2 regions of the Dietzia sp. MNB45 genome follow, and region 1 is predicted to be linked to the other one. Evidence: riboswitches for the same ligand, from Rfam matches in the RefSeq annotation. Region 1 holds a riboswitch; the other holds the start of a gene.

The links. A riboswitch is a leader RNA that binds a small molecule or an ion and turns the genes downstream of it on or off. The one in region 1 is predicted to bind cobalamin.
Region 2: linked by a shared signal. The riboswitch ahead of AB5G72_RS16855 (ABC transporter substrate-binding protein) and the one ahead of AB5G72_RS06605 (ABC transporter substrate-binding protein) in region 1 are both predicted to bind cobalamin.

What each region holds. Positions count from the first base shown of each region.
Region 1 is NZ_CP163397.1:1,350,135-1,357,742, reverse strand. It holds gene AB5G72_RS06625 (serine hydrolase domain-containing protein) at 1-392, opposite strand, end outside; gene AB5G72_RS06620 (ABC transporter permease) at 505-2,091, opposite strand; gene AB5G72_RS06615 (ABC transporter ATP-binding protein) at 2,088-3,041, opposite strand; gene AB5G72_RS06610 (alpha/beta hydrolase) at 3,101-4,195, shown strand; cobalamin riboswitch at 4,208-4,385, shown strand; gene AB5G72_RS06605 (ABC transporter substrate-binding protein) at 4,441-5,481, shown strand; gene AB5G72_RS06600 (FecCD family ABC transporter permease) at 5,486-6,571, shown strand; gene AB5G72_RS06595 (ABC transporter ATP-binding protein) at 6,568-7,341, shown strand; gene AB5G72_RS06590 (cobalamin biosynthesis protein) at 7,376-7,608, shown strand, end outside.
Region 2 is NZ_CP163397.1:3,506,991-3,514,598, reverse strand. It holds gene AB5G72_RS16880 (MMPL family transporter) at 1-337, shown strand, start outside; gene AB5G72_RS16875 (TetR/AcrR family transcriptional regulator) at 330-935, shown strand; gene AB5G72_RS16870 (MBL fold metallo-hydrolase) at 1,003-1,824, opposite strand; gene AB5G72_RS16865 (ABC transporter ATP-binding protein) at 1,824-2,693, opposite strand; gene AB5G72_RS16860 (FecCD family ABC transporter permease) at 2,690-3,718, opposite strand; gene AB5G72_RS16855 (ABC transporter substrate-binding protein) at 3,715-4,662, opposite strand; cobalamin riboswitch at 4,752-4,890, opposite strand; gene AB5G72_RS16850 (carboxymuconolactone decarboxylase family protein) at 5,031-5,444, shown strand; gene AB5G72_RS16845 (long-chain fatty acid--CoA ligase) at 5,529-7,163, shown strand; gene AB5G72_RS16840 (cytochrome P450) at 7,475-7,608, opposite strand, start outside.

The sequences.
Region 1 (7,608 bases):
CCGAACGCGATCCCGGTGGCGTCGGCGATGTGGTCGGCCAGCACCTCGAACCCGGCCGAGGAGTAGATCCGCCGTTCCCCCGGCTCGGCGCGGACCTTGTCGCGGTCGGCGAAGTCCAGCCCCGAGGCGTGGGCGAGCAGGTGACGCACCGTGGACCCCTCGGGCCCTGCGGGGTCATCGAGGCCGATGGCCTCCTCCTCGATGGCCAGGAGCGCGGCCACCGCGACGAGGGGCTTGGTCACCGAGGCCAGGCGGTACACGCGGGTGTCGTCGCCGTGGACCGCGAGGGCGCCGTCGGGGCCGACCACCGCGGCCGAGACGGTGCCCACCGGCCAGTCCGTGACCACCGACAGCGCGGTGGAGAGCCTGTCTCGATCGAACTCGTCCGACATCGGTTCCTCCCTGGTTCGCCTGCGACCGGCGGCGCCGGTGTCCGTGACGGCCGCGCCGGTGAGGCGTGGCGGCCGTGCGAGCCAGTCTGTCAGGTCGTGTCGGGTGCCGCGGTCAGGTCCGCGGCACGTCGCGACGCCGAAAGCCGGCCAGCCCCACGGCGACCAGCACGACCGTCACCGTGAGGAGCACGGCCACGCCGATCGCGTTGACGGGGCCGACGGGCGCGGTGCCCACCGCGCCGAACGGGGACAGGCGCATCTGGTCCTCGTCGAGCCGGAGCGTGGGCCCCATGAGGGTGACGACGACGGCGAGGGCGAACGGCGCCCAGGCCAGGACCTGCAGTCTCGGGGATGCGCCGAACAGGCCGATCGAGATCGCGCCGAACACCAGCGCGGCGGGCACATACCACGCCCCGGCGCCGATGATGCGTCCCGCCAGGTCCGGGTCGTCGAGCACGGCGGCGGCGGTGATCCCGAACGCGGCGGCGCCGGCGAGGACCACGACGACGGTGCCGACGGTGACGACCGCGGTGTGGGCGGCGAGCCACGACCACCGCGAACGCCCCGTGGACAGTTCCATCTCGAGTCGCCCGGCGGTCTCCTCGCCGCGCAACCCGGTCAGGGTCTGCAACGCGAACCCGGCCCCGAGGAATCCGCTGAACGCCACCAGCATCTGCACGATGGAATCGACCACGGTGCCCGAATCGCCGAGGAACACGGCGAGGTCGGGGTTGGACATCATCGTCTCGACCACCACGTTCATCAGCGCGCCGTACATGGCCATCAGTGCCACCACGCCGATCGTCCAGCCCGTCAGCGCGCCCAGGTGCTGGTGTACGGCGGTCCCGGTCCGGGACGCCCGCCACCGGGACGCGGTGGCGGGGCCGGTCCGGGCCGGGACCATCCCCTGGCCCACGTCGCGGCGCGCGGCGAGCCACAGCGCGGCCGCGGCGAGCCCGGCCGCGGCGACGACGGCGACGAACAGGGGCACCACGGAGGACTCGCCGAACGGCCGGGTCAGGCCGTGCCAGCCCAGCGGCGAGGTCCAGCTCAACCAGTTGCGGTTGACGTCGCCGATCCCGCGTGTGATCAGGGTCAGTCCGGCCACGGACATCGCCGCCGCCCACACGGTCCGGCTGTGGGCGAACACCTGCGCGAGGACGGCGGTGCCGGCCGCGTACACCCAGCCGGCGGCGACGATGGAGGCCACGTACAGCGCCGCGCCCGCGCGGTCGAGGTCGAGGTCGACGGTGAGGGTCGCCGCCCACAGCGCCAAACCGAGCACGGTGAAGACCCCGGCGACGACGACGAGGGCAGCCGCCGTCGGGGCGAGCCGGCCGACCCGGCCCGCCAGGAGGAGTTCGGACCGTCCGGACTCCTCCTCCTTGCGGGTGGCGCGCGCGGTCAGGGCGATCGCCATGACGGGGATGCCGAAGGCGACCATGAACGAGTACTCGTTCATCATCACGCCGCCGAGGGTGTCGAGCCCGGCCACCCGGCCGGTGAGCATGATCATCGACTCGCCGACCGAGGCGCCGTACGTGGCGAGTTCCTGCGGGGTGTCGTAGAGGGCTGCGATCGACAGCCCGGTGACGAGGTACAGCGCGGCCAGGCCGAGGACCCAGGCGGCCGCGGCCCGCCACCCGGTGCGCAGTGCGATGCGTGCCAGCAGGCCGGTGCCGGCGAACGGCGAGGTCATCGCCGGTCCCCTGTCCGCTCCTCGCCCCCGGTGGCCGCACCCGCCCCGGAGTAGGCGTTGAGGAACAGGTCGTCCAGGCTGGGCGGGGTCGCGGTGAGCGTGTGGATGCCGGCCGCGTGAAGGAGGCCGGTGACCTCCCCCAGCTGCGGGGCCGGCACGTGGCAGCGGACCTCGAACCGACCGTCGGCGGCCTCCTCGATCCGCAGGCCGTCGACCCCCGTCACGCGCCCGAGTGAACCCGGATCGGCGTCGGTGACGGCGTGGACCTCGGTCGTCGTGTGACGCCGCAGATCGGCCAGCGTCCCCGAGGTGACGGTGCGGCCGTCGCGGATGATGCTCACGCGGTCGGCGAGGGTCTCGACCTCGCCCATGATGTGGCTGGACAGCAGCACGGTGGCGCCGCCGTCGACGGCCTCGCGGACGCACTCCTGGAACGTCTGCTCCATGAGCGGGTCCAGGCCGGACGTGGGCTCGTCCAGCACGAGCAGTTCGGCGTCGGAGGCCAGCGCGGCGATCAGCGACACCTTCTGCCGGTTGCCCTTCGAGTAGTCACGTGTGCGCTTGGTCGGGTCCAACCGGAAACGCTCGATCAGCTCGTCCCGACGGCCCGGGTCCAGTCCCCCGAGCGCCCGGCCGAGCAGGTCGATGCACTGGCCGCCCGTCAGCCGCGGCCACAGGGTCACCTCGCCGGGGACGTAGGCGAGCCGGGCGTGGAGTTCGACCGCGTCGCGCCACGGGTCGCCGCCGAACACCGTCGCCCGCCCGGAGTCGGCGCGCATGAGCCCGAGCAGGATCCGGATGGTGGTGGACTTGCCCGACCCGTTGGGTCCGAGGAACCCGTGGACCTCGCCGCGGCGCACGTCCAGGTCCAGCTCGTTCAGGGCCCGGGCGCGGCCGAAGGTCTTGACCAGGCCCTCGACCCGCACCACGCTCTCGTGTTCTGAACGCATGATCAGCTCCTTCGTCCGATTACCCCGATCATCCCAGGGATCCGCGTCACAATGTGGCCATGCGCTCTCCCATGTCCGGCCACCGTGTCTTTTCCCCGTCGATCCCGGATCGCCTGACCAAGGCCGTCATGACCGCTGCCGGATTCCTGCCCGGCCCGCTACTCCGACTCGTGGGCGGGACCCCGCGACGGATGGACGGCCAGGTCCTCGACCCGCACTTCCAGGCCGGGCTCCGGGTCATCTCGATGACGTCCGAGGGCGAATACGAGGATCTGACCATCGAGAAGGCACGTTCGGCCGTCGAGCGGTCGGCGTTCACCGTCTCGGGGAAGAAGATCGACCTCGACGTCGTCACCGACATCGTCCTCCCTCTCGGCGGCACCGACCCGGACCGGGCCGACCTGCCCGCGCGCCTGTACTCGCCGGTCCACGGTGACGAGACGCTGCCCGCACTGGTGTTCTTCCACGGCGGCGGATGGGTGCTCGGCAGCGTCGACTCGCACGACGCGACCTGCCGCTACATCGCCAAGACGGGCCGGCTCAAGGTGATCAGCGTGGACTACCGGCTGGCACCCGAGTTCCGGTTCCCCACCGCGGTCGACGACGCGATCGCCGCGTTCCGGTACGTCCGCGACCACGCCGACGAACTCGGCGTGGACCCGACGCGCATCGCGGTGGGCGGTGACAGCGCCGGCGGCAACCTGGCTGCGGTGGTCTGCCAGCAGACGCGCGACGCCGGGGAGAAGATGCCGGCCTTCCAACTGCTGTTCGTCCCCGCCACCAACATGTCCGCGCGGACCCGCTCGTACGAGATGTTCGGCGACGGCTTCTTCCTCACCCGAGCCAACATGGACTGGTACGAGGAGACCTACATCCGGTCCGACGAGGACCGGCTCGACCCCCGCGCCTCCCCCCTGCTGGCGGAGGACTTCTCGGGACTGCCGCCCGCCCACGTGGCCACGGGCGGGTTCGACCCGCTGCGCGACGAGGGCGAGGCGTACGCCCGGAAGATGGCCGACGCCGGTGTCCCGGTCTCGCTGCGCCGCCACGAGACGCTGGTCCACCCGTTCGTCAACGCCGTCGGGGCCACCCCGCTCGCGCGCTCGGCGCTGTCCGAGGCGGTGGGCGCGATGCGGATGGGGCTGGCGTACTGACCTCGCCACCCGTGTTACCTTGTGATCGCCAGCGAGACCGATCGGTCGCGGGAATCCGGTGCGAATCCGGAACTGACGCGCAGCGGTGAGGGTGATGGCGGGGCACTATGCCACTGGGCCGCACGGTCTGGGAAGGCGCTCCGTCCAGGTGATCCCGAGTCCGAATACCGGCTGGCCCTCGCGGTGACAACCGCCAGGTCATCACCGGGCTTCGCGTTCCAGGCCCGCGACCTCGGAGCACACCCATGCGTTCGTCCACCCTGGTCGCCCTCGCCGGCGTCACCCTTCTCACCCTGACCTCCTGCACCGCCCACGACCCGGCCGCGATCGCCGGCGCGGGCGCCGATCCGATCGAGAACTGCGGGGAGCAGGTGCGGGTCGAGGCCCCGCCCGAACGGGTGGTCTCGCTCAACCAGAGCTCCACCGAGATCCTGTACGCCCTCGGCCTCGGCGACCGGGTGGTCGGCACCGCCACCTGGACCGACCCGGTCCTGCCCGAGTTCGCCGAGGTGAACAGGTCGGTCCCCCGCCTGGCCGACAACGCGCCGTCGATGGAGGCCGTCCTCGACGTGGAGCCGGACTTCGTCACCGCCTCCTTCGGCAGCACCCTCGGGGAGGGCGGGGTCGCGGCCCGCGAGCAGTTCCACGAGCTCGGCGTGGGCACCTACCTGTCCCCGGCCGACTGCGTGGGCAAGGTCGCCGATTCCGGGGACGGCGTCCGCGAAACGCCCTACACCCCGTCCCTGCTGTATCGCGAGATCGCCGAGCTCGCCCGGATCTTCGACGTGGAGCAGGCCGGTGACGAGCTGGTGGCGGACCTGCAGCGCCGGCTCGACGAGGCCGTCGAGAGCGTCGACGCCCGCGGTGTCTCCGCGATGTACTGGTTCGCCAACTCCGAGTCCCCGTACCTGGCCGGCTGCTGCGGGGCCCCCGGCCTCATCTCGACCACCCTGGGCCTGGAGAACGCCTTCGACGACACCACCCAGGAGTGGCCGCAGATCAGCTGGGAGGTCGTGGCCGAGCGCGACCCGGACGTGATCGTCGTGGGCGACCTGACCCGCAAGAGCCAGACCGCCGAGACCGCGGAGGCCAAGATCGCCTACCTCGAGTCCAACCCCGTCACCCGGGAGATGGCCGCGGTCCGGGAGAAGCGATTCATCGACATCACCGGTGCCGAGATGAACCCGTCGCTGCGCACGATCTACGGGGTGGAGACCGTCGCGGCGGGCCTCACCGAGCTGGGCCTCATCACGCCGGGGGCCGGCGCGCCGGACCCGGCCAACTGACCCGATGACCCTCGCACCCGAGAGGACCACCGCCCCGGTGGTCCCGGCGCCACCGCGCCGGCGGCCGCCCCTGCGGCGACCGTCCGCACTGGTCACCCTGTGGCTCGGTGGCCTGGGGCTGCTGGCGGTGTCGACGGCGCTCGTCATCACCATCGGCCCGTCCGGACTCACCGCCACCGACGTCGTCCAGTCCGCCCTGGCCCGCCTCACCGGTTCCGACTCCGGGCTCACGCGGATCCAGGAGGGGATCATCTGGAACCTGCGGCTTCCGCGCACCCTCATGGCGGCCCTGGCCGGGGCGGGGCTCGCATTGTGCGGCGTCATCCTGCAGTCGCTGCTGCGCAACCCGCTGGCCGACCCGTACATCCTCGGCATCTCCTCGGGCGCCTCCACCGGGGCGGTCCTCGTGGTGGTGCTCGGGGTCGGCGCGGGCGCGGTCGGGCTCACCACGGGGGCGTTCGTCGGAGCGCTCGCCGCGTTCGGCTTCGTCCTGGTCCTGGCCTTCGCGTCCGGCGGGACGCCCGACCGGGTGGTGCTGGCGGGGGTCGCGGCGACCCAGCTGTTCTCCGCGGTGACCTCGTTCGTCGTCTACATCGCCGCCGACGCCGAGCAGACCCGCGGCGTGCTGTTCTGGCTGCTCGGCTCGCTGGCCTCCGTCCGCTGGTCGGACGTGGCGGTGTGCGGCGCCGTGGTCCTGCTCGGGGTGGTGGCGTGCCTGCTGCACACCTCCAGCCTCGACGCGTTCACCTTCGGCCAGGACGCGGCGGCCGCCCTCGGCGTCAACGTGGCCCGCACCCGCCTGGTGCTCATGGTGGTGACCGCGCTCGTCACGGCCGTCATCGTGAGCACCTGCGGGGCGATCGGCTTCGTGGGGCTGGTGCTGCCGCACGCCGCGCGCGCCCTGGTCGGGGGCCGGCACCGGGTCCTCGTCCCGACCGCGGCGCTGATGGGCGCCGTGTTCGTCGTGTGGATCGACGCCGTCTCCCGCACCGTGATCGCGCCCCAGGAGTTGCCGATCGGGGTGGCCACCGCACTCATCGGCGTCCCGGCCTTCGTCGGGCTCCTCCTGCGACGGGGACACGGCCGATGACCGCCGCCCCGTCGACGCTCGAGGCGCGCTGTGTCTCGTGGTCCGTGCGCGGCCGGACCATCCTCGACGACGTCACCGTAGCTCCCGCCCCCGGCACGATGGTCGGGGTGCTGGGGCCGAACGGATCCGGCAAGTCGACGCTCCTGCGCATCCTCACGGGCCTGCTCCGGCCCGACACCGGATCGGTGCACCTCGACGGCACGGACATCCGGTCGATCCCCCGCAAACGCCTGTCCCGGCGCGTGGCCCTGGTGGCGCAGGAGGCGACCACCGACCAGAACCCCACGGTCCGGGAGGTCATCGAACTCGGCCGCATCCCCCATCGCGCGGCCTGGTCGGGTCCGGGTCCCGGGGACGACGGGGTGGTGCGGCGCGCGGCGGCCACGACCGGCCTCGGCGACCGCCTGGACCAGCGGTACGCGACGCTGTCCGGCGGCGAGCGGCAGCGGGTGCAGATCGCGCGGGCCCTGGCCCAGGAGCCCGGTGTGCTGGTCCTCGACGAGCCGACCAACCACCTCGACATCCGCCACCAGCTCGACCTGCTGGCCCTGGTCCGCGCCACGGACACCACGGTGATCGCGGCCCTGCACGATCTCACTCTGGCGGCCACGTTCTGCGACCATCTGATCGTGTTGTCCGGTGGGCGACTCGTGACCGGCGGCGTGCCCCACGAGGTGCTCACCGCCGACCTGATCCGGGAGGTGTACGGAGTGGAGGCCGAGGTGACCCACGACGGGCGGGGGGCGCATGTCCGCTATCTCGCGCGCTGACCCGCGTGCGCGTCGCGGGGGCCGCGCGAGCGCGATGCCTACCCGCGCGGCAGGCATCGCGGCCGGGTTCGCCCTCGACCGCCTCGTCGGCGACCCGGGGCGGTTCCACCCCGTCGCGGGCTTCGGCCGGGTCGCGCTCGCCGTGGAGTCGCGACTCCTGCGACCCGGCCGGACGGCCAACGCCCAGAGAGCGGCGGGCCTGCTGTTCACCGGCGTCCTCGTGGGGGGCACGGCTGCGACGGTGACGGTCGTCCGCCGTCTGGCCGG
Region 2 (7,608 bases), 1.6 Mb from region 1:
CGCCAACGGCTTCAAGCACGGCGCCCGCGTGGTCACCGCGGCGGCCCTGATCATGATCAGCGTCTTCGCCGCGTTCATGTTGATCGACGAGCAGTTCATCAAGGTGATGGGCTTCGCCCTGGCGGTCGCCGTGCTGTTCGACGCCTTCATCGTCCGCATGACGATCATCCCCGCGGTGATGTTCCTCCTCGGCGAGCGCGCCTGGGGCCTGCCGCGGTGGTTGGACAAGATCCTCCCCACCGTCGACGTGGAGGGCTCCGCCCTGGAGACCGGGCAGCAGGAGAGCTCCGCTGTGGCATCCGCCGACGGTGGTGAGAAAGCCCGCGTCGATGCCTAGCCTGCGTGAGCGCAAGAAGGCCGACACCCGCACCCGCCTCTCGGCGGCCGCAGTGGAACTGCTGGTCGCCGAGGGGGCGGAGCGGGCGACGGTCTCGGCCATCGCCGGGAGGGCGGGTGTCTCGACCCGGACGTTCCACAACTACTTCGCCCACCGCGAGGACGCGTTCGTGCACTTCCTGCGCGAACAGATCGCCGAATGGGTGCGGCAGGTGGAGCAGGCGCCGGCAGACCTGTCGCCACTGGATGTCCTGCGCTCGACCTTCCACGAGCTCTACGGGCGCTCGGCGGACGACATCGACGCCGCCGAGAACCTGCTGGTGGCCGGGGAGCAGATCGGCCTCATGCTGGGCCCGGACGCCCGGACCAGCATCGCCGAGAACATCCTGGATCCGCTCTACGAGGCGGTCGGCCGCCGCGCACCGCAGCTCAACCGGTTCCGGGTACGCGTCATGGTCGACCTGAGCCTCGCCGCCGGGGCGTCGGTGCTCAGGCACCGACCGGGTGGGGCCGGGCCCGCCGACTCCGCCGAGTCCTACCTGGACGACGCGTTCGATCTCCTCCAGCACGGCGCCGCGAGGTTCCTCGAGCGCGACTGAGCAGCACGACCGAACAGCGCGACCGAACAGCACGACCGAACAGCGCGACCGGGCTGGCGCGACCGGGTCAGTACAGCCGGGGAGCCTCCCCGCAGCGGACGACCTCGCCGTCGACGCCGGCCCGCGCGCCGTGCTCCCGCAGGCGCGGGGCCAGCTCGTCGGGCGGCGGGTTGTGGTGGCCCAGGTGCACGGCCACCACGTCGGTCCGCTCGTCGACCGCCCTGACGTCGCGGAGTCGCCGGAGCATCGCCCCGAACCGGTTCAGGCCCAGGTGGGCGGGGGAGATCTCCTCGCGGTCGCCCAGCGTCTCCTCGAGGAAGACCGCGTCGTAGCGGGCGCCGCGCACCGCGGTGAACCACTCGTCGTCCCACGGCCCGGTGTCGCTCGCCCACAGCAGGCGGGCGCCGCCGGGCCCTGTCACGTCGTAGAGCACCGCGTCGCCGTCGCGGAACACGCGGTGCCGGGCGGGCAGCACGCGCACCTCGTATTCGCCGACCCTGAGCCGGTCCCCGGCGGCGACGGGGACGAAGCGCACCGGGTCGTCGGGGCCCACCCAGGGCCGACACGCGTCGAGCGCGTCCGCGGGGCCGACCACCTCCAGTTCGCCGGCGTCGGGGACCCACGAGCGGAAGAGCAGGACCTGGGGTCCGAGATGGTCGGCGTGGGCGTGCGTGACGAGCAGATGTCGCACCCCCGCCAGAGACCGTCCGAGCCGCACGGCCGAGCCGGGTGCCTCCGGTCCGCAGTCGATCAGCAGCTCGTCGTCGACAAGCGCGGAGGTCTGGCCGCGCACCACGCCGAGCCGGCGTGCCTCCTCGCACGACGGGCACCGACAGAACGGGTTGGGCCAGCCGTCCGCGGCGCCGGTCCCCAGCAGGACGACCTCCATCAGGCGCCCGTCCCCGGCGCCGACCCGGGCGCCGCCCCCGGCGCCGACCCGGGCGCGGGGTCCGGCCCCGCCTCGCGCAGCGGCAACACGGCGCGGCCGTCGCGGCGGTCGAGGACCTCCACCCGCGCGTCGTAGACCTGCGCCACCCGCTCGACGGTGAGGACCTCCTCGGGCCGGCCGTCGGCCACCACGCGGCCCCGGTCGAGCAGCACCAGCCGCTGCCCGTAGTGGGCGGCCGAGGTGAGGTCGTGCATCGCCGCCACGACGGTCAGGCCGGTCTCGCGGCGCATGGAGTCCACCAGGTCGAGCACCTGCTGCTGGTGGCCGATGTCCAGCGCGCTGGTGGGCTCGTCGAGCAGCAGTACCCGCGGTTCCTGGGCCAGCGAGCGGCCCAACACCACCCGCTGCAGCTCACCGCCGGACAGCGTCGTGGCGGTGCGCGAGGCCAGGTCGTGCAGGTCCAGGCGGTCGATGACGCGGTCGACGACCTCGTGGTCGTCGGCGCTCTCGGTGCCGAACCGGCCGATGTGCGGGGTGCGGCCGAGCCCGATGAGTTCGCGCGCCGTGACCCCCTCGGGGACGACCGGGCGCTGCGGCATCATCGCCACGGTCCGTGCCACCCTGCGGCGACCCGCGCGGCGCGGGGTCAGCCCGTCGACCTCGATGTGGCCGTCGGCGGGGATGAGCCCGGCGAGCGCGAACAGCAGGGTCGTCTTACCCGAGCCGTTGGGGCCCACCAGGGACACCCACGAGCCGGCGTCCACGGCGAGGTCGACGCCGTGGAGGATGGCCGTGCGGTCCCGGGTGACGTGCAGGTCGCGGCAGGCCAGGGCGACCGGCGCGGGTGACGCGGGTGGTGTGGCGGTCATATGTTCCCCCGGCTGCGGCGCAGGACGATGAGGAAGAACGGGGCGCCGATCGCGGCGGTGACCACGCCGATGGGCAGCTCGGCCGGGCTCATCGCGGTGCGGGCGACCACGTCGGCCAGGATGAGGAACGCCGCGCCTACCAGCAGCGACACCGGCAGCAGCAGCCGGTGCCCGGGCCCGATGAGCATCCGCACGGCGTGCGGGATGACGATGCCCACGAACCCGATCAGGCCCGACACGGACACCACCGCCGCCGTGCCGAGGGTGGCCACGCTGACGAGGACCAGGCGCACCCGCGCCGGGGCGATCCCGAGCGTCGCGGCCTCGGCGTCCCCGACCGCCATCACGTCGAGGGTGCGCCGGAACAGGGCGATCACGGCCACCGCCACGAGCACGTACGGCAGCACGGTCTGCACGTCGGTCCAGCCGCTGGTCGTGAGGCGGCCGAGCATCCACGAGTACACCTGCCGCAGGGTCTCGTCGTGGCGCTGCATGAAGAACGTCTGGATGGCGCTGGCGAACGCCGCCACGGCGACGCCGGCGAGGATGATGACCACCTCGCTGCGTCCGCCGCCGACACTGCGGCCCAGCGTGTAGGTGGCCAGCACCGCGATCATGCCGCCGGCGAACGCGGCGGGCGGCACCATCGCCGAGCCCATCGCGCCGCCCGCGACGATCGCCAGGGTGGCGCCCAGCCCCGCCCCGCTGGACACCCCCAGCAGGTACGGGTCGGCGAGCGGGTTGCGGAACACGCCCTGGTAGGTGGCCCCGGCGATCGCGAGCATCGCGCCGACGATCGCGCCCAGCACCACGCGGGGGATGCGGATCTCCCAGAGGATGACCTGCTGTCGCTCGGTGAACCCGGAGTCGATGTCGACCAGCGGCAGCCGGCCCACCAGCTCGAGCACCACGCCGCCCGGGGTGAGGCCGGCCGGGCCGATGAGGGTGCCGAGCAGGACCGCCGCGGCCAGCAACAGCGTCGCCCCGCCCAGCACGAGGGCGTGGCGGGGCGACGGGCGGGTCACGAGGCGGGCTGGTTCGCGGGGCTCCCCGCGGTCTCCGGCGCGGCCTCGGGCACCGCGGTGACGATCGCGGCGACCTCGCGCATGAAGTCGACCACCCGCGGGCCCCACCGGCTGGACAGGTCCTCGTCGACCACGTGGACGCGCCCCTCGCGCACGGCGGTGAGTCCGTCCCAGCCCGGCCGCTCGGCCACGACTTCCGGGGTGACACCGCAGCACTGGCCGTCGGCGAGAAACACCAGGTCCGGGTCGGCCTCGAGGATGAGTTCCTCGGACAGCTGCGGGTAGGGATCGTCGCCGGTGGCGATCGAGGTCAGGCCCAGCAGGGAGTAGATCTCGCCGACGTAGGTGTCGTCGGTGACGGTGTAGTAGGTGTCGTCGAGCTCGTGGAAGTACGTCAGCGGCGTCTCGCGCTCCGGCACCGAGGCGACGATCTCGTCGATCTCGCCACGCATCCGCGACACGAGTTCGGCGGCCTCGCCGATGTGCCCGGTGGCCGCCCCGACCTGCTCGAGCTGGGTGTAGGTGTCGTCGAGGGTCTGCGCGGCGGGCAGCTGCAGCACCTCGACGCCGGAGCGTTCGAGGCCGGCCACGATGTCCCCGGTGTCGTCGGTGAGCACGACGAGGTCCGGCGCGTACGCCAGGATCGCCTCGAGGTTGGGCGTGTACCCGGACAGGTCGGTGACCGGGGCGTCGGTGGGGAAGTCGGACCGCTCGTCGACCGCCACGACGCTGTCCCCGGCGCCGACGGCGTAGAGCATCTCGGTGGTGGTGGGGGCCAGCGAGACGATCGCCTGCGGCTCGTCGGCCGCGGCGGAGGTCTGGTCGGCCGGGGCCGGCTCGTCGCCGCCGGTGCCGCTGCACGCGGTGGCGACCAGCGCCAGGGCGGCCAGGGGGGCGAGCAGCAGTGAGCGGGCTCGGGCCCGGCGGGCTCGTGGATGGTGCATGGCATCCTCCGTGATTCGGAGGACGAAAACAGCTCGGGCCGCGGCCTGGGCCGCTGCACGCGACCGTCCTTCGTCCGAGGTCAGTACGTACGGCTGCCGCGGAACCGGCCGACCTGGCTCGCCCGTCCTGAGACGGGATCACAGTTGCGGGACAGCGTCGGATTCGCACCGACTTCCGCCGAGTTGCCGCGGGGTCCGACGCTGGTGGCCGGACCCGTCGAGGGTATCCCACCCGCCGCCGCGTCCGCCCATCTGCGTGCCTCCGGCGCCGCCCCTGTCCGAGGTGGGCCGAGGGCGCGCGGAGGCGGTGGCGTTCGTCCGAGGAGGATGGACACAAGATCTGTCGGCAGTGGGAGAGGACCGTGGAGATGACGACGACGAGTTCTGCAGGCGAGGGGCCTTCGGCCGCGGATCTGCGCGAGCAGGGTTTCGCGACCAGGCGCGACGTGATGAGCGACGCCTTCGTCGACCGGGCCATGGACCGGGCTGCCGGGACGGCGTCGGAGGCGATCCAGCACGTGGTCACCGAGAACGTGTGGGGCAACATCTGGAACCGGCCCGGGCTGGGCCGCCGGGACCGCAGCCTGCTCAACATCGGGATGCTCGTGGCACTGCGTGCGGACGCCGAGCTGGCGGGGCACGTGCGCGGCGGGCTGACCAACGGGTTGACCCGCGAGGAGATCACCGAGGCGGTCATCCACGCGTCGGGGTACTGCGGTGCGCCGGCGGCCCTCTCGGCGATGAGGACCGTCCAGGCCGTCTTCGACGACCTCGACGGGTAGTCGCACATCGGCTGGGGAGGTCGTGGACGGCAGGTAGTCTCGTCCCCAGAGTGACAGACGCCACCCCTCGATCAAGGAGCCCCCATGCGCAGCACGATGATGCCGGAGCAGCTGAAAATCAGCACGATCCTGCAGTTCGGCTCGACCGTCCACTCCGATGCGGTCATCACCACCTGGACCGATCAGGGCCCACGGAAGATCTCCTTCGGGGACTTGGGCAAGCGCGCCGCTCAGTTGGCCCATGCGCTGCGCTCCCTCGGGGTTGACGGTGACCAGCGGGTCGCGACGTTCCAGTGGAACAATTCCGAGCATATGGAGGCGTACCTGGCGATCCCGTCGATGGGCGCGGTGCTGCACCCCCTGAACATCCGCCTGTTCCCGGATCAGCTCGAGTTCGTGGCCAATCACGCCGAGGACAAGGTCATCATCGTCGACCCGACCCTGATCCCGCTGCTGCAGCCGTTGCTGCCGCGGTTCTCAACGGTCGAGCACGTCCTCGTCACCGGTGGGGGCGCCGCGAACCTGGAGGCCCCCGAGGGGATCCGGGTGCATGACTACGAGGAGCTTCTCGCCGCGCAGCCCACGGAGTTCGAGTGGCCGGAGGTGGACGAGAACGACGGCGCCGCGATGTGTTACACCTCGGGCACCACGGGCGACCCGAAGGGCGTCGTCTACTCGCATCGCTCGATTTACCTGCACTCGATGCAGGTGTGCATGTCGGACGGCATGGATATCTCGGTCGACGACAACGTGCTGGCGATCGTGCCGATGTTCCACGCCATGTCGTGGGGCCTGCCGTACGCCGCGTTCATGGTGGGGGCGTCGTTGCTCATGCCGGAGCGTTTCCTGCAGCCGGAGCCGCTCGCGGCGATGATCGCCAGTGAGCGCCCGACCCTCGCGGCCGCCGTGCCCACCATCTGGATGGCGGTCGACGCGTACTCGGTCGACCATCCCATCGACATGTCGAGCTTCCGCTCCGTCGTCGTGGGCGGCAGCTCCTGCCCGGCGGAACTGATCCGCAAGTTCCGGGACAAGTACGGGATCAATATCACCCATGCGTGGGGCATGACCGAGACCTCGCCCATCGGCACGCTGTCCCGGCCGAAGGCGTCCCTGCCGGAGGACGAGCAGTTCAAGCTGCGTCTCACCCAGGGGCGGCTGCTCGCCGGCGTCGAGGCCCGGATCGTTGACGATGCCGGCACGGAGCTGCCCTGGGACGGGGAGTCCGTCGGCGAGCTGCAGGTCCGTGGACCGTGGATCACCGGGAGCTACTACAAGGTGGACGACTCGGATCAGTTCGACGACGGCTGGCTGCGCACCGGCGACGTGGGCTACATCAAGCCGGAGGGCTTCCTCCAGCTCACCGACCGCGCCAAGGACATCATCAAGTCCGGTGGCGAGTGGATCTCCTCGGTCGAGGTCGAGAACTACCTGCTCGAGCACCCGTCCGTCGCCGAGGCCGCGGTAATCGGCATCCCGGATCCCAAGTGGGACGAGCGGCCGCTGGCCACGATCGTGGTCAGGGACGGTGTGCCCGACCCGAGCGTCGAGGAGTTGCGCGATCACCTGGCCGAGCGGATGGCCAAGTGGCAGGTGCCGGAGAAGTTCGCGTTCGTCGACGAGATCCCCAAGACCTCGGTCGGCAAGCTCGACAAGAAGCGCATCCGCGTCTCGCATTCCGACGGCGACCTCACCGTGGTCAACGCCCTGGAGAACTAGGCAGGCGGAAGGTCGAACGCGGGAACGCGTCGTCGGCCAGCGGAGGGCCCGGGATTGCGGTATGACCGCCCCCGGGCCCTGCTTCTGCGCTACTGGCTGCTCGGTGCCAACCGTCCCGCCGGCCGCCACGCCGGCCGCCACGCTGGCCGTCCCGCTGGCCGCTGCCACGCTGGCCGTCCCGCCGGCCGACACGCTGGCCGTCCCGCCCCCCGCCGCCGCGGCATCATCGCCGAGCAGAGGATTTCGCTCAGACCCACTCGGGCGATACAGGCGAAATCCTCTGGACGGCGGAGGCCGGGGCGGGCGGCGGGTCAGTTCGCGGCGACGCGTGCCAGCGGCCGGAGCGAGACGGGCAGTCCGTCCCCGGGGTAGGGCAGCGAGTCGTTCTTCATGGGCGGGACGTAGTCCAGCGGGACCGACCACTCGAAATGGCGTAGCAGCGCGC